DNA from 3 places in the Microcoleus sp. bin38.metabat.b11b12b14.051 genome. Region 3 is predicted to be linked to each of the others. Evidence: riboswitches for the same ligand, from Rfam matches in the RefSeq annotation. Region 3 holds a riboswitch; each other region holds the start of a gene.
The links. Region 3 has a riboswitch for cobalamin ahead of QZW47_RS15025 (DUF1636 domain-containing protein). Riboswitches for the same ligand answer to the same signal wherever they lie in the genome.

Region 1: another riboswitch for cobalamin. It lies ahead of QZW47_RS22640 (fatty acid desaturase); the one in region 3 lies ahead of QZW47_RS15025 (DUF1636 domain-containing protein).
Region 2: another riboswitch for cobalamin. It lies ahead of cobG (precorrin-3B synthase); the one in region 3 lies ahead of QZW47_RS15025 (DUF1636 domain-containing protein).

The regions. Positions count from the first base shown of each region.
Region 1 covers NZ_JAAFKD010000025.1:34,142-44,948, forward strand. The annotation lists gene QZW47_RS22595 (tetratricopeptide repeat protein) at 1-8, opposite strand, end outside; gene QZW47_RS22600 (ssl1498 family light-harvesting-like protein) at 550-717, opposite strand; gene QZW47_RS22605 (thiazole synthase) at 797-1,858, opposite strand; gene QZW47_RS22610 (hypothetical protein) at 1,833-2,351, opposite strand; gene QZW47_RS22615 (Crp/Fnr family transcriptional regulator) at 2,397-3,098, shown strand; gene QZW47_RS22620 (cupin domain-containing protein) at 3,585-3,914, opposite strand; gene QZW47_RS22625 (methyltransferase domain-containing protein) at 4,031-4,810, opposite strand; gene QZW47_RS22630 (hypothetical protein) at 5,076-5,624, opposite strand; gene QZW47_RS22635 (methyltransferase domain-containing protein) at 5,889-6,881, opposite strand; gene QZW47_RS22640 (fatty acid desaturase) at 7,070-8,257, opposite strand; cobalamin riboswitch at 8,332-8,477, opposite strand; gene QZW47_RS22645 (hypothetical protein) at 8,515-8,715, shown strand; gene QZW47_RS22650 (hypothetical protein) at 8,841-9,383, shown strand; gene QZW47_RS22655 (hypothetical protein) at 9,542-9,967, shown strand; gene QZW47_RS22660 (hypothetical protein) at 10,096-10,563, shown strand; gene thiO (glycine oxidase ThiO) at 10,789-10,807, opposite strand, start outside.
Region 2 covers NZ_JAAFKD010000049.1:16,138-26,944, forward strand. The annotation lists gene cphA (cyanophycin synthetase) at 298-3,009, shown strand; gene QZW47_RS28970 (hypothetical protein) at 3,522-4,196, opposite strand; gene QZW47_RS28975 (hypothetical protein) at 4,193-4,408, opposite strand; gene cbiE (precorrin-6y C5,15-methyltransferase (decarboxylating) subunit CbiE) at 4,819-6,024, opposite strand; gene QZW47_RS28985 (hypothetical protein) at 6,209-6,847, shown strand; adenosylcobalamin-variant (AdoCbl-variant) riboswitch at 7,464-7,571, shown strand; gene cobG (precorrin-3B synthase) at 7,733-9,250, shown strand; gene QZW47_RS28995 (hypothetical protein) at 9,396-9,524, opposite strand; gene QZW47_RS29000 (precorrin-8X methylmutase) at 9,547-10,176, shown strand; gene QZW47_RS29005 (precorrin-2 C(20)-methyltransferase) at 10,173-10,807, shown strand, end outside.
Region 3 covers NZ_JAAFKD010000012.1:176,920-187,726, forward strand. The annotation lists gene QZW47_RS14995 (ATP-binding protein) at 736-2,874, opposite strand; gene QZW47_RS15000 (hypothetical protein) at 3,024-3,368, opposite strand; gene cynS (cyanase) at 3,841-4,284, shown strand; gene clpX (ATP-dependent protease ATP-binding subunit ClpX) at 4,648-6,030, shown strand; gene QZW47_RS15015 (hypothetical protein) at 6,128-6,916, shown strand; gene QZW47_RS15020 (DNA-directed RNA polymerase subunit alpha C-terminal domain-containing protein) at 6,916-8,418, shown strand; cobalamin riboswitch at 8,675-8,839, shown strand; gene QZW47_RS15025 (DUF1636 domain-containing protein) at 8,861-9,271, shown strand; gene cobW (cobalamin biosynthesis protein CobW) at 9,656-10,690, shown strand.

The DNA of each region.
Region 1 (10,807 bases), on a different contig from region 3:
ATAGACATCAGAATCTGGCGATTTTAGATTTTAGATTTTAGATTTTAGATTTGGGATTGTAGATTGTAGATTTTAGACTCAGGAGTTGAAATCTCGATGCTCGTAGCTCACAACGCCAGCCTGTTCGGCAGTCTAATCGCACCGGTGATGACTCGATAATTGTAGATTTTTAATTGGCAACTTTCTGTTTGCGAGACACCAAAAAAACGGTATAAGCCCCCGACGTTCAGGAGTGTCGATCCCAAAATTCGAGAATCTGGTTCAATCTCCCAGATTTATTTATGAAGTAAATCGAAAATGGAGAATCGACTGAGGCTCCGGCCTGATGAATTGCCACCCAAATCCCTGAAGCCGACTGCACAGAGGAAAAAACCAAATTTCTCGCGATCTTATCTAGTTTTCTAGCTTGCGAGGCACGCTTCAGGACTATTGCAACTACCTGCTTTTTATTGAAACACAAAAACCATGTTGACCTTGGTAGGGAAACATGGTTTGTCGAAGCAGTATTTAAAATTCGATTTTGAACAGCTTAGAGTGTCAGCCCAGTTTTTATACTGAAGCAGCCACATACACTAAACCGGCCACTAACAGGGCTGCTGCAATACCCAGGATGATGTAGTTCCGTTGCTGGTTCTTGTTGGGATATTCGGCGCCGTACATCTTCGGCTCCTTGGCAAAGTTGTTCAAGCGTCCGTCTTCTTCGGTGGTGTAAGGCATTGGCAACAATCCTCAATATTTTTGATTGCCATCACTTTACCAAAAAACGCTATCAAAGTGCCGTTGAATATTCGGAAATTTATTTTGAGGTGACAGTGCCGGTTTCGGGGGAAGAGGCGATAGCGTAATCTTTGACTGGCATTCTTCCTGCTAAGTACGCGATCCGTCCGGCTTCTGCTGCCATTCCCATGGCTTTTGCCATTGCTGGAGAATTCTGGGCATTGGCGATCGCAGAATTAATTAACAGTGCATCGGCGCCCATCTCCATTGCTTGGGCTGCTTCGCTGGGAGTGCCGATCCCGGCATCCACCACCACAGGAATCTTTACCGTGTCAATAATGATTTGAATGTTGGCAGAATTATTGATCCCTTGCCCCGAACCGATGGGGGAACCTAAAGGCATGACAGTCGCACAACCGACTTCTTCTAGGCGTTTTGCCAGTAGCGGATCGGCATTGATGTAGGGCAAAACGGCAAAACCTTCTTTGACTAATTGTGTTGCGGCTTCCAAAGTGCCGATCGGATCTGGCAGCAAATACTTAGCATCAGGAATCACTTCTAACTTGACAAAATTATTATCTTCCTGCCCCAAAAGTTTCGCCATTTCCCGGCCCAAACGAGCCACTCTAATCGCCTCATCCGCAGTTTGACAACCAGCAGTATTCGGCAGCATCCAAATTTTAGTCCAATCCAGAGCCTGGGCCAATCCTTCATGACCGGGAGCATTTGTTTGCACTCGGCGCACAGCCACAGTCACAATTTCGCACCTGCTAGCATTGACACTTTGCTGCATTTCGGCAATGCTGCGATATTTTCCCGTCCCCGTCATCAAGCGAGAATGAAAAGTTTTGCCAGCAATCACCAAAGGTTTATCTAAAATATTTAAGGGTAAATTATCTGAGCTTAATGGTGCGAGGTGTCCCAGTTTAGAATCGCCAAAAATAGCATATTCTAGCCCCTCTTCCCATTCTTCTCTGCCTCCGAGCATATTTTCTAGGAGCCAACCTTCTTTGTTTGTTAGTAAATCCTGAGTTACTGCGTAAATAATCTCTCCAACAATAATCAATTTTGCATCGCGCGGCATATTATTTTTTATCCCGCCATTTACAATTTCTTCAAATTCTTGAAAAACGTTCCCCATTTTCCCATTCCTCTCTAGTGATTTTTTGAACAGATTGGTTGTTGAAAACCAAAATAACTGTCTGTATTAACTGCTGGACATCCCAATATATAGCTTGTCGAATGCCTTGATCTATTTCTCGAATGTCGTAAATTTCTATATTTACGTGAAAAATGACTACATTTGCACTTTGATTTTTAGCTTTCCCAAATCCTTCTTGTACTCTATTTTTGAGATTTTTAGACTCTTTGGTTAATTCCTTAAATTCGCAAATCTGACCGTCAATCTCAGCATCTGGCGTTCTCACACCCTGTGCTGCTTGTTCGCTCAGCATTCTAACTCTCTTCCCTATTTTAGCGAAAACTTCAGCAACAAAGATTTCCGAATTATTAAGATTATGTTGTTGGTGGATGAGTACAAATCCGCCAGCTATCTCATCAAAATAATATCGCTGATATTCCGGTTCTGCGTTTTCGTAGATGGCTCTGCTGGTCTGGATATATTCTGAATTCACCGTTATTATACTCTCAATGGACTCCGATCGCCTAAACTTAAATCTATGAAAGCAACCGTCGAGCAACTGGGCGAAATTGGGATATTTGCCAGCTTAAACCGAACTGATTTAGAGCAATTGCAAGAACATACAGCAATTCGGACTTACCGACAGGGAGAAGTTGTGATGTATGAGGGCGATCGCATCCCCGAAAAATTATACACGCTTTTGAGCGGTTCGTTGCGGGTGGCAAAAACAGCGGCGGCGGGCAAAGAAACAATTCTCCGCACTTTGTTTCCGGGAGATATTTTTGCTGCACCTGCTTTACTCGGTAACGGAATTGCGCCGGCAACGGTGACGGCAGAAACTGACGTGCAAGTTCTTACCACAGAACGGGAATTTTTGCTAGCAGCAATTCGGCAAAATCCTGAGATTGCTTTGCGAATTTTGGCGGTTTTTAACCAGCGGTTGCAGCAATTACACGAGACTGTGCATGGTTTGGTGTCGGAAAGGGCGATCGTCCGGCTGGCCAGATTTATTCATTATTTTGGTATGGAGCAAGGCACGAAGATTGTGGATAATAGTGTATGTTTGGAAAAACGTTTGCCCTACTATCAAATTGCTCGCAGTATTGGCATTACCTATGAAGAATGCGTGCGTTTGTTTAAGAAACTTAAGCCGTTTGTATCCTACAGTCGAGGCGGTAAAATTACTGTGTTGGATTGGATAAAATTGGAGGATATCGCCTCTGGAGATGAGATAGATTAAAGCCTTCTTGAAAATAAGACGGCGGTTGAAACCGCGTCTACACAAACAATGTCCGCGTAAGACGGCGGTTGAAACCGCGTCTACACAAACAATGTCCGCCTCCGCGGACTCAAGAGAAAGAAATCAGACGGCGAATTCCATTCGCCGGGTATTATTGGAGTCATTCTTCAACCCACGGAGGTGGGTTTTGTTCGTGTCGCCGCGAATTCCATTCGCCCGGTATTATTCTCACGAATTCCATTCGCCGGGTATTATTGGAGTCATTCTTCAACCCACGGAGGTGGGTTTTGTTCGTGTCGCCGCGAATTCCATTCGCCCGGTATTATTCTCACGAATTCCATTCGCCCGGTATTATTGGATTCATTCTTCAACCCGCGGAGGCGGGTTTTGTTTGTGTCGCCGCGAATTCCATTCGCCCGGTCTTATTCTCACGAATTCCATTCGCCCGGTCTTATTCTCACGAATTCCATTCACCCGGTCTTATTTTCACTCCGAAAATGTCAAAATAAACGCCAAATTCTCTTCGGCTTTCAAAGCATGGGGAGCGCGAGCAGGCATAAATACAAACACCCCCGGTTCCAAGATAATGTCCTTACCTTCCAGAGTCAAAATCCCTTTTCCTTCGATTACATTAACTGTGGCATTCCGCGCAGAAGTGTGTTCGGAAATGTCCGAACCTGCGGCCAGACAAAGTAAAGTATGCTGACAATTATTGTCTTTGACTAAAATTTTGCTCAGCACTCCGGCGGCGGGATATTCAATTGTGTCTCGGAGTTGGATTGCTGAAGATTGTAATGGTAAAATGGTAGCAGTCATAAATTTTGACTCCGTAATGCGATTTTAGATTTTAGATTTTGGATTTTAGATTGAGGCTGACTGATGAATGGAAGGGTTGAATCTGACCCAAGGTTACATTATTTTGGGAAATAGGTTTAAGATTGTTTAGTTGCACAGATGATGATGTAGCCTAAATCCTGTTGGTAATCCTGGAAAACTCGACGCATTGCTAAGATCCGATCGCGAATTTGCTCACAACTAAAAACATTCCACAAAATCCGCGCAGTGCCCGCAAACCCTTCATCCTCAAGCATTCGCCGGAAGTTGAGGAGTCCCATCGCCCCGGTTTGACACTTTTCTACCTGCAAACCGGCGTTTTGACAAACCGCAATCCAGCCCGACTCAGACAAAGGCGTGGAATTAGCGCGAGTCACTTCCGACAAAGCTTTGTGGATTTCTGATTCTCGGTTTCGGGCTAAAAGTTCGTGCGATAGAAACTTACCACCTGGTTTTAGCCGATCGCCAATTCCCGATAAAATTTTAGCTTTTCCCGATCGCGATTGCATCGTCAGGATAGCTTCAGCCAACACCCAATCAAACTGTTGCGAGATCCGATCCAAGTGCAAAATATCTCCTTCGACAATTTCCACTCGATCGCCCAAACCCGCTGCTGCAACGTTAGCACGGGCGCGCACCACACTGTCGGGATTGTTCTCAACTCCCACTACTTTAACGCCAAAACGTTCAGCAAGGGCGATCGAGCTATATCCAAAACTTGCAGCCAACTCCAAAACAGTTTCGCCCGGTTGAAAATCCGCCCATTCAAACAACATTTCAGTAGCAACTTTTCCCCCCGGCCTCAGCATTTTCTTACCAGCCGCTGCTAGGACTTCATGGCCCGGTGCAGTCTGCAAATTGAGAGTAGTATTGGTCATTGATTTGACCTCCTATTTAACCTTACTCTCAGTTTGCCAAATTCTCCCAAAGCTTTCTATGATCTAGCTCATATTCAAATTCTTGTAGGGTGCGTCAGCCTCCTGAATTTTGATAATTATCCCAAAGATTTAGAAATGCTGACGCACCCTACAATAGCGCGATTTATATTCTCGTAGGGTGCGTCAGCCTCCTAGATTCTTGCAGTTATCCGAAAGATTTAAAGAGGCTGACGCACACTACAATATCGGGAAAGGCCCGCAGCAATCAACTGAAGGCAGAAGATCCCATGCGTAAAGCTCGTACCTCCTCGCGGTTATACGCAAAAACCTCCTGCCGCTCCTCATACGTCCATTTGCTGTAATGAACAATTTTTTCAAGAATAAAATCTATAGACCTTCCCGCAAAAGCATCTTCCAAAATTCGCTCTAAACCTGTTTCAGCAAAAGCAGCTAATAAAATAGTAGCTTTTAAGTTTCGTTTACTTGTAGCTTCGTAAGTAATAAGTTTTACGAAATCTCGAATACCAAGAGTTTTTATCAAAAAAGAACCTGTTTGGTCATGACCTTTATTAACAACATTTGCCCAAACTATTTCTCCAGAGAAACCCATTTCGCGCAAGGTTTTCAGCGTTTCAGACCCCCATTCTGTTAGCTCGAAAAAAAAGCTATCTGAGTAGCCCAAAGTAGCTCCTATATTCTCAACACCCAGGCGCTTCTCACTACTTAGAAGCATATATGCCTCTAAAACAGATTCACCAAGATTTACTTGGCAGTTAACAGCCTTAGTGACATCATTTTGAAAATTATCTGTCATAGCAATCTATTTGTTTAAAGTTAACTATAAGACTGCATACATTATACCTTCTCAATAGTCCGGACTGTTTTTTAACGCCCTGTAAGCCTTACTTGGCTTGTCCTACCATTTTTAACGCATTTTTTGAAACTTAGCGCTGGACTTAAATGAAATAAAAAATAGTCCACTATACAGCAAGTCTGGGTTTCTGGTACTCGACCAATGCCAAAAACTGTCCAAAGTATTGCCAAGACTTCGGACAGTTTTTGATTTTTCAGGCACTCGCTAAACACCAGTCATTGTTTTAGTAGAACTTGCTGCTGTTAAATCTGCGGGCGAATTTGCTCGGATGGCGCGGAACATTCCAAACCTACAAAGCCCCGCACCAAATGCTAAACGCATTAGTAAAAGAGTCGGTACTTCTCGCAGAGACTTGATGAAACCCGATACACCAAAACGCACTAATCCGGCCGGTCTAACTATACCTTGCCAGATAGAATCTATCCAGGAAGGAAGGGTTTCATTCGTCCAATCTCCGGTAGTTACAGCGCCCTCCACAAACCCTGTTGCTTCTAAAAGTTCTGAAAAGCCCTCGATGCTTGAAAAAGCCGGATGCGACCATTGATCCAGCAGTTGTTGCATTACCGGTTTCTCCCAGAAATTGAGCGGGATTTGGCGATCGTCCCTTTGATTCCAATCGGCCACAACTAGCACACCACCGGGCTTTACGACTCTCATCAACTCTTTCGCGAAGACGGCTTTATCTGGCATATGTGGGCCAGCTTCGATCGACCAAACCACATCAAAACTCGCATCTGGAAACGACAGCGCCATCGCATCATCCACCCGAAACTGTAAATCGAGATCGGGGGGAGTTAATTCTTGGGCGCGTTTAACTTGCTGCGGGCTGATGGTAATCCCTGTGACAGCAAACCGATAATCCTGGGCCAGAATCCGGCTGCTACCGCCAATTCCACAGCCCACATCTAAGACTGTAGTACCAGCAGGTAATCGATCCAAGCCGCCCCAGCGCACCATTTCATGCACAAAATCCGATTTGGCGGCGAGGAAATCTTTCCGTTGTGGCGGGGAACCATAATGGCCTAAATGGATGTGTTCGCCCCAATAAAACTCTAAAATGCCGTCTTCCGTCCATTCGTCGTAGGAATTGGCCACGGAGTCGGATGATTGATAAGGGCGAGCTGTGATTAAATAGATCAAAAGGGCGATCGCCAGCAGTGCAAACAAAACTCCAAATACAACAACAAATAAATTCATTTTTTACCTTCTCTTCAAAGCTGAATACAGACTGAAATTCCAAAAAAATCTGGCAATTGAACGATTATAAGATAAGACAGCGGTTTCAACCGCCAGAAAGTCAAGTCAAACGATGCCTGCACTTCGACAAGCGATAGCGAACCCCTCCGCGGACTGAAGCATAAAACATAATTTTCAGTGCTCGTTATTCAACCCGCGGAGGTGTTCGGCGAGCGAAGTCGAGTCGCGGGTTTTGTCTGTATAGAAGCGGTTTCAACCGCCATGTGTTCTACATTAACTAATTGAGTTTCTGCTTTTTCTCTAAATAATGCGATCGATTGCAAGCTATCAGAATCGGCATCCCAAAGAATGAACTTGAAACAATCAGGAATCTCCCAAATAGTCAGGATTTTTGAATTACCAAGCAGGTGCAGATTAGCATTGTGACACGCCCGAAGATTGTAATTAGGGATGCGCTCAGAGAGATGATGAATATTGTGATAAGCAATATCAGCCGAAAACCAATTGAGAATTCTGGGTAATTTCAGATAACTACTACCTTCGATCGCGCCCAGCAGATAGTCCCAGCCCTCTGTTTTGTGAGCGTAGGAACCCTCAAAGTTATGCTGCACAAAGAAGATACAGATAAATATCGCCGCTGAGCAAGTCATCACAATTGAGTAAACACTCCAGAAAAACCCAACCCCAAGTAAGTTACCCAGATACAGCCAGCTACCAACAACACAAATATTGTTGAATAGTAAATCCCAAAACTCAGCCGTCGTATACCAATGTTTAGATTTATAAGAAGCAATGATTCTCGATAAACCCATGCCCAAATCTTGACTTAGACAATCAAAAGTATGTCGGATAAAACCAGCAATTCCCAAGATTAGCGCGAGTCTTGGTTTGATAATTAGGTAGAAAAAACCACCAGGAAACAGCATCAACGGATGTCTCAGCACCTGATATATTTTTTGATTGAATGTACTGAGCGCCGCAAATTTTTCGGTAGTAGTCAATGCCGAAGGGCCTCGATACATATCCCAATTACCATTATTTTTGTGATGGTAAGCGTGTCCCCTAGACCAGGGATACTGAGGAATTGCATTGATGATACCGAGCAGAAAACCCACGGTGCGATTGACTTTTTTGGAACTAAACAAAGAATAGTGCCCACAATCGTGCATCAAGGAGAAACACCGTCCTGAAAACAGTGTCATCAAGACCAGAATCGGCGGCAGCAGCCATACAGAAAGGGCAGTAGCTTTAAATGCTAAAAACCATAAAAATAGATAGGGAATTACTGTATTAAGTATTTGGCAACTAGCTTTAAAATTGTTGCTTTTTATGTAAGGAGCTAGCACAAAGTCTGACTTTTTAATGGCGTTCTTCATTCCAATTTCTCGCCATAGTACGTCAATTGTAAAAATGCTAAATCAACTATCATCTATACCTCGTAGACGAAAAAGAACAGATTTGCAATATCGGCGGGCCTTCTGACTAAGAGACTGTAAAATCTCATCACAGTTGCGGGACAGCGCCGGACTTACGCCGGACTTTCCCCGTCTCTTCCAACGGTTATTTTTTGTTGGAACCGATTTTTGCACTTGTATGAGGTTATCACATTTCTGGTTTGTTTGCAGAAAAGACTGTGAAACCTGTCACCAGCGCCCGCAATGACTATCTTCCGGGTTCAACTACCCTTTCGATCGCACTTTGCAAACTGTGGCGACTCCCGAAAACTGGTTATTTGCCGGCTGTATGGGCGATCGACTTTCACGAAAAAACTGCGGTAATCCAGAAATCTCAAGCAGGCTATAGTTCTTCTCTAGTGGTTTTGGGCTGCTTGTAAGTCTTGGTATTCTGCTTTAAAGCTTTGCAGAGCAATCTCGTTCACAGACCTATAAAAATATTGAAAACTATCCTAAAATAATCAAAATATTATATCATGTCAATGTAAATTTATCAAGATTAAAAATGCTCCGCCTACTGACATTAGGATCTTTGCTGGTAGCGATCGCCTCAACTGTACCTAGTGCGATCGCCCAACCGATCGCTATTTCACCTAATACAGCGCACACCAAACAACAGGCGATCGCAGAAGCCACAATTGAGCCTGCTATATTTTCTCCTGCGGAACTAGGCGAGAGTTTTCATAGAAACTTTGAAAAAATCGAAAAACAGCCCTGCAACGAAAAGCTGAAAACAGAAAAATCCGTTCGCTATCGCATCTGTACCGTGAATCAAGGAAATGGTAAAACCAGAATTGTCTCAGCCTCAGAAGCCAACATAGAAGTGGGCGATGGCATGGGATACTGGTTTACAGAAACTGGCAAGGTTTACGCTATTCGTTTTTTTCATAGCGGTCAAACCTTTATTTTCGGACTTAAAAACGGCAGTTTGTTAGCGGAACTGATTGAAAAAAGACGGGTGAATATGGATTTTAAAGATGCACAAAAGAAGGCATTAGAGAAGAGTGCCAGAGAAGGAGGCAAGAGCATTATTCAGAGATTCAAATAGGAGTAAAACTATTCTCTTTTGTATTTTGGGTTTCTGATTAACACTTAATTCCTGGATGTTTCCTTGGTATATTCTCTACTGTCATCTGGTGCATTTACTATTGTAAAACGGCAAAATGCTTCTAAAACAAGTCTAGTATGTTGAAACACTTAATGGTTATGATTGGAACTTTGGCTATATTGTTGATACCTTTGTCTAGTGTAGCTAGAGCAGAAAGTTGTAAATTAACGATAGATTGCCCCTTTGAAAATGAAATCAACGATCCTTGGATTGAGGGAGCTAGATTAGAACAAACTGGAGACTTTGATGCTGCCATAATTCAGTATCAAAAAGCATTAGATGCTGCCCAAAAACTCAATATTGTAACTTTGGAAGCAAAGCAAAATCAACACTTAGGAAAATGTGCAGCGACAGGTTCAGAAGCCCGGTTAGTCCCAGCGAGAGCAGGTAGACAATATTTGCGCGATCGTGCCGACGGTGATCAATCTGTTCAAGCTGCGATCGCAAAGTCTCAACAAACCTTTCGTTTGGCGATCGATCAAATGGATATCCAGCATCCCGATTTGGCATCCAGTTGTCCCTAGGATCGAGGATTAGGTTACTTTATAACTCCTGGAGGCACAAACGGCGTCTGATCGACAGAAATGCTGTATTGAAGCCTTTACGCCTCTAATTTGCTACAATCTGATCGCACACGCGACTCGAAGGAATTATGAGCGAACTGTTAGATGAGACACTTTCTATTGAAATCGCCACTCGGATCAAAAGCAACCGGAAAAATTGCTTTGATAACGCTTCTAAAGCAGCCTTAACCACCGAAGGCGCAATTTACGTCCAAGGATTTTTAGCTGCACCCGGAGCGCCCTACAAACCCATTGAGTATAGCTGGATTGAACTCAACGAGCGTATTGTTGACCCAACTTTTCCACATCTCGGTTTTAGCGCTCAAGACATTCATTACTTCCCGGCCCAGCGATTGAGCGTGAAGAAACTCAAAGCAATTCTAGAAGAATCTAAAGAAGATTATCCAGAAGACGATCCGCTGCCGGTTTACGGAAATCAACCCTACGAATATTACGGCGATGTCATGTTAGGCGGTAAAGATTACCAAAATGCTTATGATTTGGCTTCCGCTAAATGCAGGGAATTGAATTTACCCAAAAAACCGGAACTTAACTAATTTGGACTTACGCCCAAATTAAGTTCGTAGTAAGGATCGCGAATTAAATAACTTACAATTTTAATTGTTATTGTGGGATGGGCGTCCCGCCCGTCCAAAAAGAACGGGCGGGACGCCCATCCCACAAACTTGTGGAAGTTATTTAATTCTCATTCCTAAGAACTTTAGTCCTGTTTCATTTATCTGGATTGATAGAGGACTAAAGTCCTCACTACAAACTGAATGTCAGGAACAGGTAAACCTG
Region 2 (10,807 bases), on a different contig from region 3:
ATTCGGGCCGAATCATGGATACAACAGAAGGATGTATTCCAAACCAGCCACGGGCTGACACCAGAAGGTAGAATCACACAAAATTCTACCTTCTGGCTTATAGTTTGTTTCTGCCCTTGACCTGCACTTGTCTCTAGCCCGATCGCTGAGGCATTAATTGTCAACACGGGCGGCCCATAACTGGAAATTCAATGCAAAACTGTTCGCTGCGAACAGTCGATCGAGCAATCTAGCTCCAAATTGAATAAATGCTGCAATTACCTATAAGATTTAGCGACCCATACCCCTCTTACTGTCATGAAAATACTTAAAATCCAGACGTTACGCGGCCCCAACTACTGGAGCATCCGACGCCACAAACTCGTCCTGATGCGTCTGGATTTAGAGGAATTGGCAGATAAAACTACATCTGAAATTCCTGGCTTCTACGAAGGGTTGACCGCCACACTCCCGAGTTTAGACGACCATCACTGTTCTCCCGGCCATCGCGGAGGCTTCCTGCAACGTGTTAGAGAAGGCACAATGATGGGACACGTCATCGAACACGTAGCCCTAGAACTTCAGGAAATGGCAGGAATGCCGGTCGGGTTCGGTCGCACCCGCGAGACGGCTACACCAGGAATTTACCAAGTAGTAATCGAGTATCAAAACGAACAAGCAGGTCGCTATGCTACCCGCGCAGGCGTGCGGATGTGCCAGAGCATTGCCGATACAGGCTCTTATCCAGCAGCAGAATTAGCTCAAGATTTGAAAGACCTCAGAGAGTTTGCTTTGTCAGCAGCCCTGGGCCCGAGTACCGAAACACTGATCAAGGAAGCAGAAGCTCGCGGCATTCCCTGGATACCCTTGAGCGCTCGGTTTATGATTCAACTCGGGTACGGCGTCCACCAAAAGCGGATTCAGGCAACTCTGAGCAACCGCACGGGAGTTTTGGGGGTAGAACTAGCCTGCGATAAGGAAGGTACCAAAAATATCCTCGGCGCTGCTGGCGTGCCGGTGCCGAGAGGAACGGTAATTAATTATTTGGACGAACTGCGCGGGGCGATCGAAGATGTGGGCGGTTTTCCGATCGTCCTGAAACCGCTAGATGGCAACCACGGCCGCGGAATTACGATCGACATCAACTCCTGGGAAGTAGCAGAAGAAGCCTACGATTTAGCCAGCGAGGCATCAAAAACCAAGAGTGTGATAGTCGAGCGCTATTACACCGGACGCGATCATAGAGTATTAGTAATCAACGGGCAAGTCGTAGCAGTCGCCGAACGAGTCCCCGCTAACGTTGTGGGTAACGGCAGGGATACAGTAGAACAGCTCGTAGAAGAAGTAAACCGCGATCCGCAGCGGGGAGACGGACACGACAACGTGCTCACCCGGATCACGATCGACAAATTGACCCTAGATTTGCTCGAAAAACAAGGCTACGCAATGGATTCGGTATTGCCCGCCGGCAAAAGAGTATTCTTGCGCGCCACAGCAAACTTGAGTACCGGTGGCATCGCAGTCGATCGTACCGACGAAATCCACCCCGAAAATGTCTGGCTATTTTCCAGAGTTGCCAAAATCATCGGTTTAGACATCGCCGGCATTGACGTAGTAACAGACGATATTTCTGTGCCCCTGCGCGATGTCAACGGCGTCATCGTCGAAGTCAACGCAGCACCGGGTTTCAGAATGCACGTCGCACCGAGTCAGGGTTTGCCCCGCAACGTCGCCGGTGCAGTATTCGATATGTTGTTCCCCTCACCTCAAGCCACCCGAGTGCCGATTTTAGCGGTGACGGGAACCAATGGTAAAACTACAACCACTCGCCTGTTAGCCCACATTGTCAAGCAAACTGGTCAGATTACCGGCTACACGACGACAGACGGCACTTATATCGGCGATTATTTGGTTGATAGCGGCGATAATACCGGGCCACAAAGCGCTCATTTGATTTTGTCCGATCCGACGGTGGAAGTGGCGGTGCTGGAAACGGCTAGAGGTGGAATTTTGCGATCGGGCTTGGGCTTCGATCAGTGCGATGTCGGCGTTGTTTTGAACGTCGCAGCAGATCACTTGGGCATCGGCGACATCGACACCGTGGAACAATTAGCCAAACTCAAGAGCGTCCTGGTTGAGTCGGTAATGCCCAAAGGCTATGCAGTTTTGAATGCCGACGACCCGCTAGTATCAGAAATGGCGAAGCGTGTCAAGGCTCAAATTGCATATTTTTCAATGAACCCGGACAACGAATTGGTTGCCAAACACACCGCTGCGGGCGGGCTGGCTGCAATTTACGAAAATGGGTATTTGTCGATCCTCAAAGGCGATTGGACGCTGAGAATTGAACAGGCTGTGAATGTGCCGCTAACAATGGGCGGGCGCGCGCCGTTTATGATTGCTAATGCTTTGGCGGCTTGTTTGGCGGCTTTTGCTCAAGGAGTGAAAATAGAGGATATTCGATCGGCTTTATCAACATTCCAAGCATCCGTCGGGCAAACTCCGGGACGGATGAACCTGTTTAACTTGGGCAGCTATCACGCTTTGCTCGACTACGCCCACAACCCGCACAGCTACAAAGCTTTGGGCAGTTTCGTCCAGAATTGGCAGGGAATGCGAATCGGGGTAGTTGGTGCGCCTGGAGACAGACGAGATGAAGATTTTGTCACCTTGGGCAAACTTTCCGCCGATATGTTCGATCGTATTATTGTCAAAGAAGATATTGACAGACGTGGGCGAGAACCCGGTGTGGTGGCTAAGTTAATATGCCAAGGTATTGCTGAGGCTATTGCCGCACGCACCCCAGATCAATCCAAAGTTCAATACGAGTTGATTCTCGACGAAACAATTGCTGTTAACAAGGCTTTAGACGAAGCGCCGAAGGGCAGTTTGGTGGTGATTTTACCTGAAGGTGTCAACAAAGCTCTGACTTTAATTGAAGCCCGGAAACCGATTAAGGAATCTGTGGCAAATGTCGTTAATGTCGATCGGCTTCAAGAGTCGCGGGACAGCTTGAAAACTTCGGTGTAAATCAAGGCTAAACTCTGAAGTTTGATTGAATTAATAGGTTGGGTTTAATTGTCTTAAACCCAACCTATTTGTTTGAGGAGTTATAGCAATCGCCACAGAGGTGAGGACATAAATAATACCATTTTTTTAAAATTATGAGAAACTTTCATGTAAAGGTAAAGGAAATAATTACAAAGCCCAATTGTTCTGTATCTCTACCATATCTTTAAAAAATGGTATTACCATAACAAAAATGGTTCGTAGTGTGGACTTTAGTCCGCAATAAGAGCGGACTAAAGTCCACACTACGAACCTTATACCATTTTTTTAAAGTTATGATAGAGTTTTATCAAAAGGTCAAGGAGATAACTACAATGTCCAATGGTCGTTTATCTCTATTGCATCTTTAGAAAAATGGTATAACCTGATGAATAGAGCTGATATCCCATAGCATAAACGGTTTGATTTCCTTACTCTGCAACTGTCAACTGTCAACTGTCAACTGCTATACGTAATTCCTGATTTTTAAACTTTTATTCAGCTTCTTCGCTAGAATGCAGATCCTTCAATAGTTTAGCTGCAATTGCAATGAGCTCGTATACAGAGTTTTCCGTAAGTTGTGTGCTTTTGAAGCCATGAGCAATAGGATTGCGTAAAGAAAGTGAATTCATTAGCAACTGATACTCAGATTTAGAAATTACGCCCTCTGCTGTTAGTTTTTTGACTAAATAATGCGGCTCTAATCTTTGCAAACTTAACTCTTCTTTTTGGGCAACAATCCTCAAAGTTGCCTCAACTAAAGACCAGGAATATAGCATAGCCGACTCTAGATGTTGTGTGACAAGTTGCTTAGCGACTTGCAAGCCCAACTCTATTTCAGACTCTTGAAAAGAATCCTCAGCTTTGGGAATATCTACTGCATCCTCAGAGTTAGTCATCATTAACTCAAACCTCCAACCAGGATTTTTTGCTACTGCTTGGGCTAAATATTGAGTAGACGATGAGTTGAGTGAAGTGCGCGATTTGACTTCAATAATCACTGACTCTTCCCCCCGACGCACGATCAAATCTGGGGGATAACTTTTGAGGAATTCAGGTAAATCTTCAAGATTTGGAGGAAATAAAATTTCATAACCTTTCTGACGATACTCCTCTGCTATTTTTAGCAATTGCTCTCTTTCTCTGTTTGCAGTTAGGGTTGCCATCATGTCAGTACCTCTGGATCAGGAGCATCAATTACGAGAATGTGCAATAATTCATTACCACGGGCAAATCCTTCCGCTAGAATCGAGGTCATATTTTCTACTTTAAAGTTAGTTGATAAATTCCTCTTGCGGGCGAGGACATCAGTTACTTGATCGTCATCGACATAGGCTAGCCCGATAATTGCATCTTGAATTGGCTTTACTATAGAACCCATTTGACATCTTTGAGTTTTTGGGTTGGGTGACGAGAAATACCGAGATTAACCCGGTTTCTGAGATTTACGCCCGGGGCAAGAAACCGGGTTTCTACGAGTTTTTGGGTTGGTTACGAGAAATACCGAGATCAACCCGGTTTCTGAGATTTACGCAGAATAGATATCAAATGAGTTCTATATTGTCCACATCGATTTTAACAGAATCGTAGAAATAAGTTATCTGGAGCATAACTAGACCAGTAGCTGTTTTCTGTTCCGAAGACCAGTATTTTTCAGCCTCTTCCCTTACCGTCACTTTCCAAGCTTTGAGAAGAGCTCGCCTACGAGCTTGTTGTGATACAGGTGGGCCATCTACTATGAACTCAAATCTCGCCAAAGTATTTCTCAATAGAAGATTGGGAATTACTTTATCACTTAACTACCGCCCACTGAGTAATCGGTGCTAGCGGTTTCCAACCGAGAAAAGATCCGATCGCCCCAGCGCGCTGAATCCCAATTCTAATCAATTCTCCGCCATGCAAAGAATGCCATTGCAGCACCGTAAGTTCACTCTCAATAGTCACCGCATTCACAACTAATCGGCCACCTTCACCTAAAGCATTCCAACAAGTTTCCAGCAAAGCTTCTGCGGTGACACCGCCACCGATGAAAATTGCATTTGGTTGAGGCAAATTTGCCAAAGCAGCGGGCGCGTCTCCCGCGATGATTTTGAGTTCGGGAACACCCAAATTAGACGCATTTTCGGCAATGTATTCCAGTCTAGTTGCATGGCGTTCGATCGCGATCGCCCGACAACTCCGATGACTCCGCATCCACTCAATCGCGATCGAACCGCAGCCCGCCCCCACATCCCACAGCAACTCCCCCGGAATCGGCGCTAACGCACACAGCGTAACGGCTCTAACCTCCCGTTTCGTCAACTGTCCATCGTGGCGATAGGCTGCATCCGGTAAGCCAGAAGTGCCCGAAAGCAGCAGAGTTTCGCGATCGGCTACAACTGCAATGGCGATCGTATTCAAATCGGCTAAATCCGTCGCATTCCAAGCTGCTGCAACCCCCTCGATCCGCCGTTCCGCCTCCGACCCCATCCGCTCGAACACTGTGATTAAACTGCTGCCAAACCCCCGCTGTGTCAACATTTTCGCTACAAGATCGGGCGTATGTCGATCGGCACTCAAGACTAGCAAGCGTGTACCGGGAGACAAAGCTAGGGCGATCGAGGCGATCGGGCGATTTGTTAAACTGAAAGTCTCAACATCCGCCAGCGCCCAACCCAAACGCGCACAAGCCAGACTAAAAGCCGATGCTGCGGGAATCACAATCATTTCCGAAATCGGAATGCGGCGCAACAGCGTGACACCAATCCCGTGACACATCGGATCGCCGCTTGCGAGCACGCAGACAGACTCGCCGCGACGGCTGATGATGCTGTCGATAGTTGCTTGTAGCGGCGAGCTCCAAACCAAGTGTTCGCGAGTGTCGTCGGTTGGTAGCATTGCGAGGTGGCGCGCGCCGCCGACAATGATTTTAGATCGATCGAGTAACGATCGGGCGATCGGGCTCAATCCCAAAAGTCCGTCTTCCCCAATTCCCACCACCGAAAGCCATTTCTGCATTGCGCCCTGACTGCTAATTACTACTTATCAATTTTCAATAATAATCTGGGATTGCTATTTTATTGAGAAACACTCTGACTTGAATTGTATAAATCTTTGATTGATACATCTAACGCAAATGAATCGTCAAAAACAATCAACCCTGATTATCTACGGAATTGCACTTACACAATCATTAGGATTAATGAGTTGTACAGCATTACCTAACTTCAATCCGCTTAAGATTGGCGAGCATAAAGCTACCCCTTGCCTCGATTACAAATTTGAAAATGTCAACCCTTTAATTGTAGGTAAAACGACTAAAATAAAAATAGGAGAACGCAGTGATTCTGATTGTATCGTATCAGCGTTTGCCCGTTCCGATAAATCTTGGGTATGGTTGTCTAAAAATCCAGGAATTATCACAATTGTTCCAGATGGAACTGTAACTGGAATTGCACCGGGAAAGTTTGTTGTGTTGGCTAAAAAAGGTAAAGAAACACTCCAGATGTCCGGTACTGTTTATCCGCAAGATTGGAATGTTCGGATTCAACCGGAAGTGGCAACAGTGCGCGTGGGCGATCGCATTACCTTTGCAATGATAGCTTCTGATTCAACTGGTAAATTACTTCCCCCGATATCTTGCAGCTTTCGGACTCCAGACTATCAACAATATGAGCCTAATGTACCCCGCAGACCTGACAATCCGACACCTTTGCTCGATCGCTCTTTTTACCACATGGGCGCAGAACCTGGCACATTTCGAGCGCTACGCCCCGGAAACATTACGATTACAGGCAAAATGGGCGATCGCCAAAAAGAAGCAAAATTAACTATCAAATAAAATCAGCGTTGTTATTTTATGAATCTTCGCAACCAAATAATTGTGACATTTACTGTTTATCCACTGCTCGTATATGTGATAGCATATGGGATGGTTTGGATTAGCCCATATTGGTACGACGGCAAACCAGACCTAGAATATATCCCAGTCTCAGAACGTTGGTCATTTGCTCTCATTGTATGGTGGTTTTTGCAGTCTTGGTGTTTGCCATTACTCTTTGGTGCAATAGGGTTAATTTTATATTTGGACAAACGAAAAAATCCACCACACAGCTAGAATAGGTGAAAAATCTATCAGATGTTTATTAGACCTTTTGCAAAAATACCTGGGACGGGCAAGATGCCCATCCCACAAAAATTTTTTCTCTTGTGGGATGGGCATCTTGCACGTCCGAAAATTTGATTAAAAGGATTTTTGCAAGAGGTCTATTGTACAGTCCTGGACGAAAAAAACGTATTTCTGTCACTGCGAGGCTGAGGTAGAAATCTCAAAGCTTTGCTACACCTGGAATATTCCTCTGTACTGGCGAGATCCTATTAGCAACTATACAAAATAACCAGCCATTTGTTAAGAAATTTAATATTTTTCGCTGCGGGCGATCGACTTATGATACATTTCTGAAACCTGAAAGCGGGAAAGTCCGGTGCAATTCCGGCGCTGTGCCGCAACTGTGAAAGTCAGAATGCCGATTTCAGGGCGCTTTTGGCACGTTTACCAGAAAAAATTGGTTTAAAGCCTCTCTTTTGTAGGGAGAAATTAAAATCAGATTATTGATGACTCCAATCGTCTCCCTGACCTGGAGAGGTCGCACTCATCTGTCAACTGTCAACTGTCAACTGTCAACTAAATTGTAAGTTCCCTGCGTCGCACGGGGAAGGAGATTATTTGTTAGCTTTGACTGATTTACCGACTTGTCCGGGCTTATTTTACGGTTCCCAAGCCCGAGACGGAGTTTTATCGAGGATGCGGATTCCGGGGGGAATTTTAAATGTACAGCAGTGTTGGTCGATCGCCAATTTGATCGATCGCTACAGTACCGGCTCTTTGCAAGTCACAAATCGGGCAAATTTGCAAATCCGAGAATTGCACTCAGAAATTCCCCCGTCGGTTTGGCGCGAGTTACAGGAATTGGGATTAGCATCTCGCCGCGTTGAAGTTGACCCAATTCGCAATATAATGGCAAGCCCAACAGCAGGAATCGATCGCCAACAGTTAGTTGATACTCGCCCGCTGGTTGCAGCTTGGGATGATTATTTGCAAACTCATCCCGAATTATCGGAACTTTCCGCTAAATTCAGTATTGGCTTTGACGGCGGCGAAACAGTTTCGATCCGCAATCTACGGAACGATATCTTATTAGTAGCAGAAAGAATCTCGACCAAATCCGAAATAGTTTTTCGGCTGTACTTGAACGGCGATACAGGAATTATCATCGAAGAATCGCAATGTATTGCAGTATTAGCAGCCCTAACTAACGTATATCTTGAATATACCAAATATCAGCCTCGAATTAATGGCAAAAAACCGCGCTTACGTCATCTACTCGCTGATTGGGACGCTGAAATTTACCTAGAAAAAGTAGAGCAAAACTTACCGTTTGCATTCCGGCGAAGGTCGATCGATCTTTCAGAAAGAGACATCTCCCAAAACTCTTGTGGGGTAGGCATCTTGCCTGCCCCTGAGAGGCTTTTGACCGCACATTCAAGAGCGATCGCACGCAACAGCAATCTAGGCATTCACCCCCAACGACAGTCCGATTTCTCCTACATCGGCATTGCACTGCCTCTCGGTAGGCTAGAATCAAAGCAACTGCGAAATTTAGCAAATTTAGCCCAAAATCTAGCCAGCAGCACCCTGAGACTAACGCCGTGGCAAAATCTGGTGATTTCCGACATCCCCAACCCCCAGGTTTCTGAAGTCAAACAGCAAATCGCCGAATTAGGATTGCACTCATCCGCAACTCGCCTAGATTCTTGCTTAATTGCGTGTGCCGGTAGCAGTGGCTGCGCGTCATCCGCGACAGATACTCAAAGTGACGCCCTAGCAATGGTAAGGGATTTAGCCCAAAAACTGACGATCGACCGATCGATCAATATCCATTTCAGCGGCTGCGAAAAGTCCTGCGCCCAACACCAGCCGATTGACATCACCCTAGTAGGAACTCAGATTCAACGAGAAAACCAGACGATCGCAGCTTACAACATTTATGCAGGTAAAAAAGACTTACCCTTTGGACGGCAAATCTTCCCAGCTATCAGTGTACCTGAGATGCCCAGGGCGATCGAGCGAATGTTGCGAGTGTACCAGCAAATGCGAGAACCGGGTGACTCATTCAGTGAATTTTGCGATCGATGGGCGATCGCAAAATTGCAAGAATTTCTTATTCCCAAAAATCAGAATTAAAAAAATATATCCCATTAAAACAGACAAATTGTAATAAATTCCCCTTCTCTTTCTTCCTTCGCGCCTTCGCGATTCATTAAAAAAGCTATTCCACAAATCAAACAAACCACCCATAGCAGTTTCAAATAAAGTTAAGTACAGTCTTTTAATTCCCAATTTCCAATGCCCAATGCCCAATGCCCAATGCCCTGTTTGGCCAATGCCCAATGCCCCACCCTTCGACTTCGCTCAGGGCGAGATGCCCCATGCCCAATGCCCAATGCCCAATGCCCAATGCCCCATGCCCAATTATTTAAATGATTGACTACATCCGAGACGGAACAGAAATATACCAAAAATCCTTCGCCACAATCCGCGCCGAAGCAGACTTGTCAAACCTACCACCAGACTTAGAAACAGTCGCAGTACGACTAATTCACAGTTGCGGAATGATCGATATCGTTAAAGACTTAGCAGCTTCCCCCTTTGCCGCCACCCACGGGCGCCAAGCCCTCGCAGCAGGCGCGCCGATTCTCTGCGACGCCCGCATGATAGCCGAAGGCATCACCCGCAAACGCCTACCCGCCGACAATCCAGTGATTTGCACCCTCTGGCATCCCGAAGTCCCGGAATTGGCGCGGCAAATCGGCAATACTCGATCGGCAGCAGCCCTCGATTTGTGGCTAGATAAGTTAGATGGTGCAGTTGTCGCGATCGGCAATGCCCCGACTGCTTTATTCCGACTGCTAGAAATGTTGGATGCTGGAGCTCCGAAACCGGCGTTAATTCTGGGTTTCCCGGTAGGATTTGTGGGGGCGGCGGAATCCAAAGCTGAACTCGCTGCCAACAGTCGGGGAGTGCCATTTATCGCGCTACACGGGCGGCGCGGTGGCAGTGCGATGGCAACAGCAGCCGTGAATGCGTTAGCTAAAGAGGACGAACTATGACTAAGACTACTGGTAAATTGTACGGATTGGGCATCGGCCCTGGCGATCCAGAATTGATTACATTGAAAGCTTATCGGATTTTGCAATCGGTGCCGGTGATTGCGTATCCGGCGATGGAAAACGGTAAGGTGCTCGCGCGGGCGATCGTCGCAGATTATTTGCGAGAAGAGCAAATTGAAATTCCGATGCCGCTGCCTTTTAGTCCAACGCGATCGTCTCAACCGTATTACGATATTGCAGCCGAGAAAATTGCCGCCCACCTCAGCGAAGGGCGGGATGTGGCGGTTTTGTGCGAGGGCGAACCTTTTCTCTACGGCACGTTTATGTATTTGTTTAACCGATTGTCGGACAAATTTACCACGGAAGTTGTGCCGGGAATTTCTTCGACAATGGCGAGTGCGAGTGCGTTGGGAGTGCCGCTGACTTACCGCAACGATGTGTTAAGCATTATGCCTGCGACGCTGGATGCTGATGTTTTGCGCGATCGGCTAGCGCTGGTTGATGCTGCTGTAATTATTAAGCTGGGGAGGCACTTTGCGAAAGTCCGAGACGTGTTGATTGAGTTGGGACAGTTCGATCGCGCATTATATATAGAACGCGCAACTATGCCAAATCAGAGGATTCGGGCGAT
Region 3 (10,807 bases):
CCTTGTGATACCTTTGATAATCCCTGATTTCCTGTTAACTTTTGCTTTCTACTGGTTGGCAACCATAATACGATTTGTAGCAAATTGCCTTTCTATAAGCAATCCCCCGCCCCCCCTTAATTAATGAGGTTGAGGTGCGGCTGGTGAAGCCACTGAGGTGCCGTATCTTGGTGGCGGTACAATTTTGGGATCGTAAACGTATTTTATGCTGGGAAAAAATGTTAATGTGTGATGGGCAACAGAGGTCAAGCGCGATCGGTGTCACAGTTCATTCAGTTGACCTGGGACGAAAGGACAGTTGACCGCTTGACGCTTGAGGGCTACCTCTGGTTTAAAGTCAGAGGATTCAAACACTGAATAATTTTGTTTTATTTCGCCTTATAGGGAAGAGGCATTAAACCCATTATTCTTGCTAATAAGCTGTTGCGGCATTTAAACTGTATGTCAAGAAATAATCAAAGTCTTGTGGTACGTTGCTCCCAGCAGCGTCCCGAATATGCAATTTAAATGCGTGACAGCTTAGGTCATTGGTAATAGGTCATTGGTAATATAGCAGTTCTCAGAAAGATGAGGTATTAACCAATTAATCCCTCAATCCCTCAATCCCCCAATCTCAAATCTCAAATCTCAAATCTCAAATCTAAAATCAGAACCTGTACCTCATCTTTGTGAGAACTGCTATAGGTATTCCATTAGTCGTTAAAATAGTTATAAAATCCGCAGCGCAACTTGTTTCTAACTAATATCAACTTGAGCTTTTAATTTAACAGTAAAAGTAGAGCCAACACCCAACTGACTTTCAATAGTAATATCGCCGCCCATCATCTGACAAAACAAGCGGCTGATTGCCAATCCCAAACCGGTGCCGCCGTACTTGCGAGTAGTAGAAGCATCTCCTTGCATAAAAGGTTGAAACAAACTCTGCTGCTGCCCAGCAGACATTCCAATGCCCGTATCAGATACCTGCAAATAAACCCAATCGCTGCCGCCTGCTAGTTCCCGAGTCGCACCCAGCAGCACTGTTCCACTTTCAGTAAACTTCAGGGCATTCGAGATCAAATTGAACAAAATTTGTCGGACTTTAGTCAAATCGGCATACATCACTCCCAAACTAGGAGAGCAAGAAACTTGCAATTGATTGTGATTTTTTTCAACCAAAGGGTGCAAAGTTGTCACGACTTCTTCTATTAAATTGGTCAGATCAAAAGGTTCTAAGTAAAGCTCCATCCGACCAGCTTCTATCTTAGAAAGATCGAGAATATCGTTAATTAAAGTCAGCAAGTGCCTGCCGGCGTTACGAATTTTTTGGGTGTCGGGAATGATGTCTTCGAGTCCGGATTCCAGTGCTTCTTCTTCTAGCATTTCGCTGTAACCGATAATCGCGTTGAGCGGCGTCCGCAGCTCGTGGCTCATATTGGCTAAAAAAGTGCTTTTTGCTCTGGATGCTGCTTCAGCTTTGTGTAAGGCTTCTTGTAAGGCTATTTCGGCTTTTTTGCGCTCGGCAATTTCGATGCGGAGCAGTTTGTTGGCGGCGGTGAGTTGAGCGGTGCGCTGATCGACGGTCATCTCTAGCTGGGCTTTGGCTTTGGAGAGTGCTTCCTGAGCGCGCTGTCTTTCAAATCCTTCGATCGCCAGTGCTACCAAGTTTGCTAAGGAATCTGCGAAGGTGCGCTCCTCCAGAGCCCACTGGCGGGGCGCGCCGATATGTTCGACAGAGAGGATGCCCACGATCTGACCGCCGAGCCTAATTGCTACATTTAAGATCGATGAATTTGGCTTGCTCTGATTCGGCAGTACAGCGGAATGTTCCTCTACCGAAGATAAGTGGCACAAATGAGTTTCGCTGGACTTTTGAGGGTTGGGCGCTGGTGGTAAAGGATTTTCCTCAGAAGAGTTTTCGCCCGGTGTGTCGCCTTGGGCACCGACAGCGGAAAATTGTAAATCGCCTCCGGATATTTGCTGGCGGCTCAAATGATTCTCGTGGGTGCGATCGTACAAGTCGATACAAACTAATTTGAGGTTGGGGATTTTAAACTTAGAATGATTCAGCCCCTGGTGTGGCTCTCGGGCGGGTGTCTCTGTATCGATTGACTCTGTTTGGTTTTGGGCGATCGCTCTGTGGGTAAAATTGAGCTGAGGTTCGCTCTGGTGGCGAGTGCCAAATCTGAAATGGTTGTAAAGCCAGACGCTGACTTTTTCGACTTCCAAAGTGCGAGCGGCCGCCTCGGTAATTTCGCGAATTCCGGCATTTAGCGCACCGCTGTTGAGAGTCCTCTGCCGGCCTAGCTGCAACAAAGCCAGACTCTGACGGCGGAGGCGATGTTCGCTTTCTTGGAGGGTTTGTTCTGCTTGCTTGCGCTGGGTGAGGTCGTACAAAGCGCATAATGTCGCCGCCTCACCTTTGAACAGCAGCCGCTGAACCGAGATTGTTGCCCAGAAAGGGGTACCGTCTGACTTTTTGCACTGAAGTTCGTAGTCTTGAAGGTATCCATCTTTGGCGAGGGCTTCTAGTACATTTGGGCGATCGCTCGGATTCAAATAAAAGTCTGGGGTGCGAGAGCCGATCAATTCTTCCACAGCTATGTTCAGGAGAGAAGCCGATTTAACGTTTGCATACAGAATTAAGCCGTCACAGAGGCGAGAGACCACTATCGGTACCGGAGTTGCCGAGGCGATCGCCCGAAACTGCTCTTCGCTTTCGCGCACGGCCAACTCAGCTTGAGAGAGCAAGTGAGCTTCCATGGTATCCGAATGTTCGGTGGTAGTCTCCAGCAAAATTTCTAGATCTACCTTTTCGCGCTTCAAGTTTTCAAGTTCTGCACTCAGTCGCTGAACGTCCAAAAGTAGCTGTTCTCTTGATGGTTCTTCCTGCATAGCAATTGAGAATTGGTATTTTTTAGTCGGTACTGAAGTTTTTGACGGTTTGGTGCTTGCTTAACTATGACTTATTCCCCTTCACTTCAGCCGCCCTCATGCTCCTGCCCGGACTTTTTCGGGGACTCACCGTTACATTTTGCGATTTTTTATTCCAATTCTAAGTGCAAGGAAGGCATCAGCCGCTGCAAGTTCTTCAGCGATTTTCCCTGCCAGGGTATCTCTTTAGAGCCTTTGACGGCGATTTGAATATTCTTTTGCTGGCGCACTTTGATCACAAATTTCGAGACAATATTAATTCCCGAACTGTTTAAAAATTCTAGCTTTCGCAAGTCTAGAGTAATTGTGTTTGGCGAGGAGTCAGCAACGCTGTTGAGCAGATCGACGATCGGGGCGTATTCTTCCGTCTGGCTGAGCCGGAACGAGCCGCAGCAGGTGATTGTTTGAGTAGCGCGATCGTACTCAATGGTGTAGTCTTTGGTCTGAATCTCCATACTTTTGTCAGTCCTAGGTTGTGAGGGGTAAAGGGGTCTTAGCTGTGGGATATTGCCACCCGTGCCTGAGGCTGGCACCGTCGAATGGAGGCAGGCTTGCCTGTTGCCGAATGCCTGGGTTTGTGTAATTTGCACTACATATACTGCCAACTGTACCATTGCCGCAGGGCTTTTATAGCAGTGGACAGTTGACAGTGGACAGTTGACAGTTGCAGAGAAAGAAAATCAAACCGTTTCTGCTATGGACGAGGGGCTCTATTCATGAGGTTATTTATGTCCTCACCGCTGTGGCGATTGCTATATCAGTTATTTGGGGAGCGATCTGTTGCAAGTTGGGCGGATTAACAAGACCAGCTTTTACTAAAGTTGCGAGGGATAGATGCTGTTTTTTTTGTGAGTTTGCTATTGACAAGTTTACCAAAATATGATACAAATTTCCCATCTAGCAGGGCAGTAAGTTGGAGAATATTTAATGGCAATTTGTGAAATAACGGAAAAGCTTTTAGCTGCTAAAAAAGCTAAGGGAATTAGTTTTGCAGAATTGGAAAAAGTTTTGGGTCGTGATGAAGTTTGGATTGCGGCGGTTATTTACCGTCAAGCTACTGCATCGGTCGATGAAGCCGAAAAAATTGTCTCGGCTTTGGGATTGGATAGCGAGACGGCTGCGGTGCTCTGCGAACCTCCGCTAAAAGGTTCTTTGGATGCAGCAGTTCCAGTTGACCCGCTGATTTATCGATTCTATGAAATTATGCAGGTGTACGGGATGCCACTCAAAGCAGTGATCCATGAAAAATTTGGTGACGGGATTATGAGTGCGATCGACTTTACTTTGGATGTCGAGAAAGAAGCCGACCCAAAAGGCGATCGAGTGAAAATAATTATGTCGGGAAAATTTTTGGAATACAAAAAATGGTAAGCCAGTGCAGCTTTACTACCAGGGAAAATAAAAAATTAAAATTTGGTCGCATGAGTAATGACTAATGAGTCATGCCTCAAAAGTGTTAACTTAGAAATAGAGAACGCCAAGCTTGATCAGGCAAAAAATTGAGACAACCCCCTGACTTAACTCGTGTAGAGCCCTAAGTTTTAGACGAAGGTTCAACCTCCAAAATTTATCCGTGGAGTAAATCTAAAATCTAAAATCTAAAATCTAAAATCTAAAATCGACTGACTGGCTTGGGTGTCCGCTCGGGAAACCATTCTAGGGCGAGAATCGATCGATCCGGCGCAACTCCCCAGTCGAAACAAGCAACCGCAACCGTAAAGAAAGAGGCTAAATATGTCCAAATATGACTCCCATCTCAGATGCTCCTTTTGCGGCAAGTCGCAGGAGTACGTCCGCAAGTTAATAGCTGGGCCCGGCGTCTACATTTGCGATGAATGCGTTGATTTGTGCAATGAAATTTTAGAAGAGGAGTTTTTTGACTCCAGCAAAACAATTGGTCAACAGGTTCCCCAGTCAGAGGTGCGAGAGTCTCAGGGACAAGGAACGAAACGCCAGGGTCGATCGAACAAATCGAAAATTGTTCTAGCCCAAATTCCCAAACCCACAGAAATTAAACAGCATTTAGACAACCACGTCATCGGCCAGCATTCAGCAAAAAAAGTCCTTTCTGTAGCAGTTTACAACCATTACAAGCGCTTGAGCGTAGACCAAGCCAAAGACAGCGGCAAGTCTGCCCCGGACAGCGATGTGGAACTGCAAAAATCCAACATCATGCTAGTCGGGCCGACAGGTTGCGGCAAAACCTTGTTAGCGCAGAGTTTGGCGCAAATGCTCGAAGTCCCATTTGCAGTAGCCGATGCGACGACGCTGACAGAAGCTGGATATGTCGGCGACGATGTAGAAAATATCTTGCTGCGCCTGTTGCAAATGTCTGATTTTGATGTCGAAGCCGCACAGCGCGGGATTATTTATATTGACGAAATTGACAAGATTGCTCGCAAAAGCGAAAACACTTCGATCACCAGAGATGTATCGGGAGAAGGAGTGCAACAAGCGCTGCTAAAAATGTTGGAAGGAACGGTGGTTAACGTGCCCCCGCAAGGTGGCCGCAAACATCCTTACCAAGATTTTATTCAAGTTGACACGAGCAAGATTCTATTTATTTGTGGCGGTGCTTTTGTCGGTTTAGAAAAAATAGTTGAACAGCGTTTGGGTAAAAAATCTTTGGGCTTTATTCAGCCGACAGAAACCGAAAGCAACTCGACTTTACCCGCGAAGGATAAGCGGGCGGCTGATATTTTGCAGCAGGTACAGCCGGATGATTTAGTCAAGTTTGGTTTAATTCCTGAGTTTGTCGGGCGGATTCCGGTGGTGACGGTGATTTCGCCGCTGGATGAGGCGGCTTTGATGCAGATTTTGACTGAGCCCCGGAATGCGCTGGTGAAGCAGTATCAGAAGCTGTTGAAGATGGACAGCGTGGAGTTGGAATTTGACCCGGATGCGCTGCGGGCGATCGCCCAAGAGGCCTATCGACGCAAAACCGGCGCGAGAGCTCTCCGCAGCATTTTGGAGGAGTTAATGCTTGATGTGATGTACGAGTTGCCTTCTCGCAAGGATGTTGCTGACTGTAAGATTACCAAGGAAATGGTCGAGAAGCGATCGACTGCCGAATTGCTGTGGCATCCGGCATGGCACAAACAACACGAAACAGCTTAATTTGTAGTTTGTAGGGTGTGCGGCGCGCACCCTGCAAGCAGTAAGGTGTGCATTGCACAAATTTTGGAAGCTGTCGATCGGGTTGCCGTAAAATAAAATGAGTTCTAATGAATCAGGTGCCGATGAGCCAGTAAGCAATCAGTCAGCATTAGCCAAACTACTCTGTGGAAATGTAGTTTCTGATGGAGGTGATATTGATGAGGTGCTAAGTCATTTGTCCGCGTCAATTGATAATGTTGTTAAAGAGTTAGTAACACTAGAATCCCTGAGTGATAACCAAATTTCATTATTTGCCCCATTTTTAGGGAGAAGTATACTGGAATTGGGATGTACCGCACTAATTGCGAGGCTCGATCCTTTTAGAGTCCTCTTACTTAGGGAATGTCAAAAACAGCCCAATTATCAAATAGATAAGCCTAATAAGTCGTCTATACGTTGGCAAGGTGATGTTTTAGCGGACAAAGTTACGGATCTTTGGGCTGATAAGTCACTGCAAAACCCTACTAGAGCTCTGCTTGGAGATTATTATAAGAAACTAATATGGTCTGCTAACTTTGACAAGATGTTAGATGCAATCAAAGATGTCAGTGGGGATGTATGGATAGCCGATCTTAGAAGAAAGGATTTTGAAAGATTCTATAATGAAACTTTAAATGAGTTTTCAAGTCTATACTCTCAACTTTCAAAAGGAATACATCACGAACTGGTGATTCCTTTAAGTTCAGCCTTGGATCGAGAAACAACTAGACGGCTGATTGAGAAAACTGTTCGTAATATCGCTACCCTTGGACTAATTGTTTCTGTTGTCAGTCATGCACTAAATAAACTCGATATTCCAGAAGCAATCGCAGCTTATCAAGAAATTCAAGAAATGGGAGTTTTCTAATGGTTAATACTATTTATGAAAATACATCGCTGATCTTAGCCGCAGAAGATTGTTCGCCTGAAGAGTTTGAGAAACTGCATTATTTCTCAAAACAAGAGCAGCGCTTTATTTCTAATTTGATTGCTCATGGCCCAGTCTTATTAAAAGGGGCACGTGGTAGCGGAAAAAGTGCGCTTATGATAGAAGCATCAAGAAGAATGTATCCTGAAAATAATCTAAGCTCTACATTTGGCATATACATCAGTCTTCGTCATCTTGAATTACTCAGAAGTGAAGGTGAGAAGTATGAAAAAATGTTAAGTCAGCTAATAATTGATGCCGTAAATAGGACAATTATTAAAGCAGCTAATCTCTCTGAGTTTGAGGCTTTGCCAAACATCACATCACTTCAGAGAGAATTATCTAGTTTATCGAGTGCATCTGGGAAAAGAATAGTTATTTTATTTGATGACGCGGCTCACATTGGTCGGGAAGCTCCGCTACATGAGTTTTTCGATATATTTCGGACTTTATCGAGCAGTGTAATATCGTGTAAAGCTGCTATTTACCCTGGAGTTACTAATTTTGGAACAAGGTTTGATGTATATAATGATGCTACGGTGATCGATATTTCAAGAAATGATGAACTAGAAGACTATAATACCAACTTTGCCGAGATAATTAGAAAAAGGTTTTCTGAGCGACTTCCTGAAGAGTCTTTCTCTGGTCAATTTGCTTTAGAAAATGTTGCGGGGTTTATGGGAAGGGCTGTACTTGGAAATATGAGAGGATTTATATTTGCATGGAATAATCTGTCTGACAACTGTAAGAAACGTAAGATCAATTACGCCAATATCACAAAGACACTGATCTACCTGGCCCGTAACTACTATTGGCCATTGATTGAAGAGCTTAAGCCAAAACTTGGTATATATGCACTAATGATCGATCCTGCAACCGAGATTGCAGAATCAATATTTCAGGATGCTGGCAAGCAAAATAAGCAGAATGTACTTATTTTAAGAGAAATTGCACAACGTCTATCAAAGCCGTTAGAACTACTTGAATATACTGGATTTATTTCAATTCGAGATGTTTCACGGGCAATGAAATCGAGAGGACGAGGAACAAGATATAGCTTGAATCTATGCACATTGCTGGAAAAGACTCGTGGCGCTCGGGTCACCAATGAAATTTATACTAGGTGGTTAAATGAAAAAAATGAGAGAAATGAGCCTTTAGAATTACACAAAACAAGTGAGTTGTTTAAAATTCAATTGCCTGAATTACCTGAGCATGGTGAAATGCTAATATTAAGGGAAGATATTAGCAAATTAAAAAAATCTCACGTATATCCTTATGGACTCACGGAGCGCAAAATTGATATATTGAAAGCTGCTGGATACCTCACGGTGTCAGAATTAGTAGAAGCCAGCGACGAGTCTTTGTTAAAGCTTAAAGAGATAGGTATGGAAAATTTAAAGCGAATCCGCAGTACAGTTGCTCAAGCAATCTGGATGTAACTAAAAGCTAATACCAGTTCCCTAAAAATAGGTAACGCGGCCGCCCAAACTGTTGTATCCAAGTTCGCGGGTTACTTGATAGCCCTGTGTAGAAAAGTCGGGAAAAGTGCTCATAAGGTTCGTAGTAAGGACTTCAGTCCGCAGAAATATCAGAGGACTAAAGTCCTTACTACGAACCGAGTTAATTTATGTAGCTAGATATTAAAAATCGCCATTACCAAGATAACTTTTTTGGCAAAGGGCGGCAAGTGTGGTAGGATTTGAATTCGCGATCGGTTCTAGCGGGGAGCAGCCGCCAGAGGAAACGGGGAAAGTTCGGTGCAAGTCCGGCGCTGTCCCGCAACTGTAATGAGGTTTGTAGTAAGGACTTTAGTCCTTCACCTCTAAAGTCAGAATGCCCGCCGATATCTAACTCACTTTTGAACGCATCTACGAGGTATGGATGATGAATGGAACTAACACGGCTGTACGCACAAAACACTGTCTTTTAGTTTGCACTGCTTGCGCTAGTGTTTGGAAAGACGGCAAGCGCGAAGGTAAAAGCGGCGGCCAACAATTCATGGAAGATTTATTGAAACTCGCTCAAGATTGGGAGTTTTCAGAAAAATTTGATATTCGGGAAGTTGAGTGCATGAGTGCTTGCAGTCACTCTTGTGCCGTGTCTTTTGCTGCTGCTGGAAAGTATACTTATTTGTTTGGTGATTTGCCTGCGAATGAGCCGGAAAGCGTCGAGGCTGTACTGGAATGTGCGAGTCAATACTATGCTAAACCGGATGGTTTGTTGCCTTGGGCTGAGCGTCCTCAAGCTTTGAAGAAAGGCGTTTTGGCGAAGATTCCGCCGCTGGGAAATTAGAGTTGAGTTGTGCATTTAGGAGAGTGCATTTAGAAGAGTCGGCGGTTGAAACCGCTGCTACACACACAAAGATCAGAGTCGGCGGTTGAAACCGCTTCTTGTCAAACAAAGATCAGAGTCGGCGGTTGAAACCGCTGCTACACAAACGAAGTCCGCCTCCGCGGACTGAAGAGTAAAGATCAGAGATTAGAGTCGGCGGTTGAAACCGCTGCTACACACACAAAGTCCGCCTCCGCGGACTGAAGAATGGTGTGCTTTGCACACCATACATTCAAAGATCAGAGTCGGCGGTTGAAACCGCTGCTACACACACAAAGTCCGCCTCCGCGGACTGAAGAATGGTGTGCGTTGCACACCATACATTTAAACCTGAGAAAAAATTTAATGCACAAGATTCCTGTTACAGTTATTACTGGTTTTCTCGGTAGTGGCAAAACTACCTTAATTCGCCATTTGTTGCAAAACAATCAAGGCCGCCGCATTGCTGTTTTGGTTAATGAATTTGGCGAAATCGGTATTGACGGTGAATTGCTGCGCGATTGCCAAGTTTGCGATGACGAAGAAACTGTCACCAGCAATATTGTAGAATTAACAAACGGTTGTCTTTGCTGCACTGTTCAAGAGGAATTTTTGCCGACGATGCAGGAATTGTTGAAGCGCAAAGACCAAATTGATTGTATCTTAATCGAGACTTCGGGCCTGGCTCTTCCTAAGCCTTTGATTCAAGCTTTTCGCTGGCCGGAAATTCGCACGGGCGCTACTGTTGACGGTGTGGTGGCGGTTGTTGATTGCGAGGCTGTGGCTAGCGGTACTTTTGTTGGCGATATCGATGCTTTGATGGCGCAGCGAGAGGCTGATGATAGTTTGGATCACGAAACGCCGATCGAGGAATTGTTTGAAGATCAGTTGGCCTGTGCCGATATGGTACTGTTGACGAAGGTCGATCGCGTAGATGCCGAAACTCACCAGAAAGTTCAAACCTGGTTGCAGCAAGAGTTGCGCCCGAGTGTGAAAATTGTGCCTTGCAAGGGTGGCGAAATTAACCCCGATGTGCTGTTGGGATTTAATGCGGCGGTTGAGGATGATTTGGAGTCCCGCCCGAGTCACCACGACACGGAAGAGGAACACGAGCACGATGATGATATTAACTCGACTTTCTTTATTGCCGATCGCGAATTTGAACCGGAAGCTTTGGTGAAAAAGCTGCAATCCTTGATGCAGAAGGAAGAAATTTATCGGATTAAGGGGTTTGTGGCGGTTCCCAACAAACCGATGCGGATGGTGTTGCAAGGTGTGGGCGATCGTATAGAATGTTTTTACGATCGCCCTTGGCAACCTTCGGAACTCCGCCAAACCAAGCTGGTGATTATTGGTAGAGAGTTGGAGCGCGATCGAATTGCAGCTATAATTGGCAATTAATTATGCGGAGTCATTAGTCATACCTACAAAGGTTCGTAGTGAGGACTTTAGTCCTTCTTCTATGGATGCGGACTAAAGTCCTCACTACAAACCTAGAATCTGTCAAGGTTCGTAGTG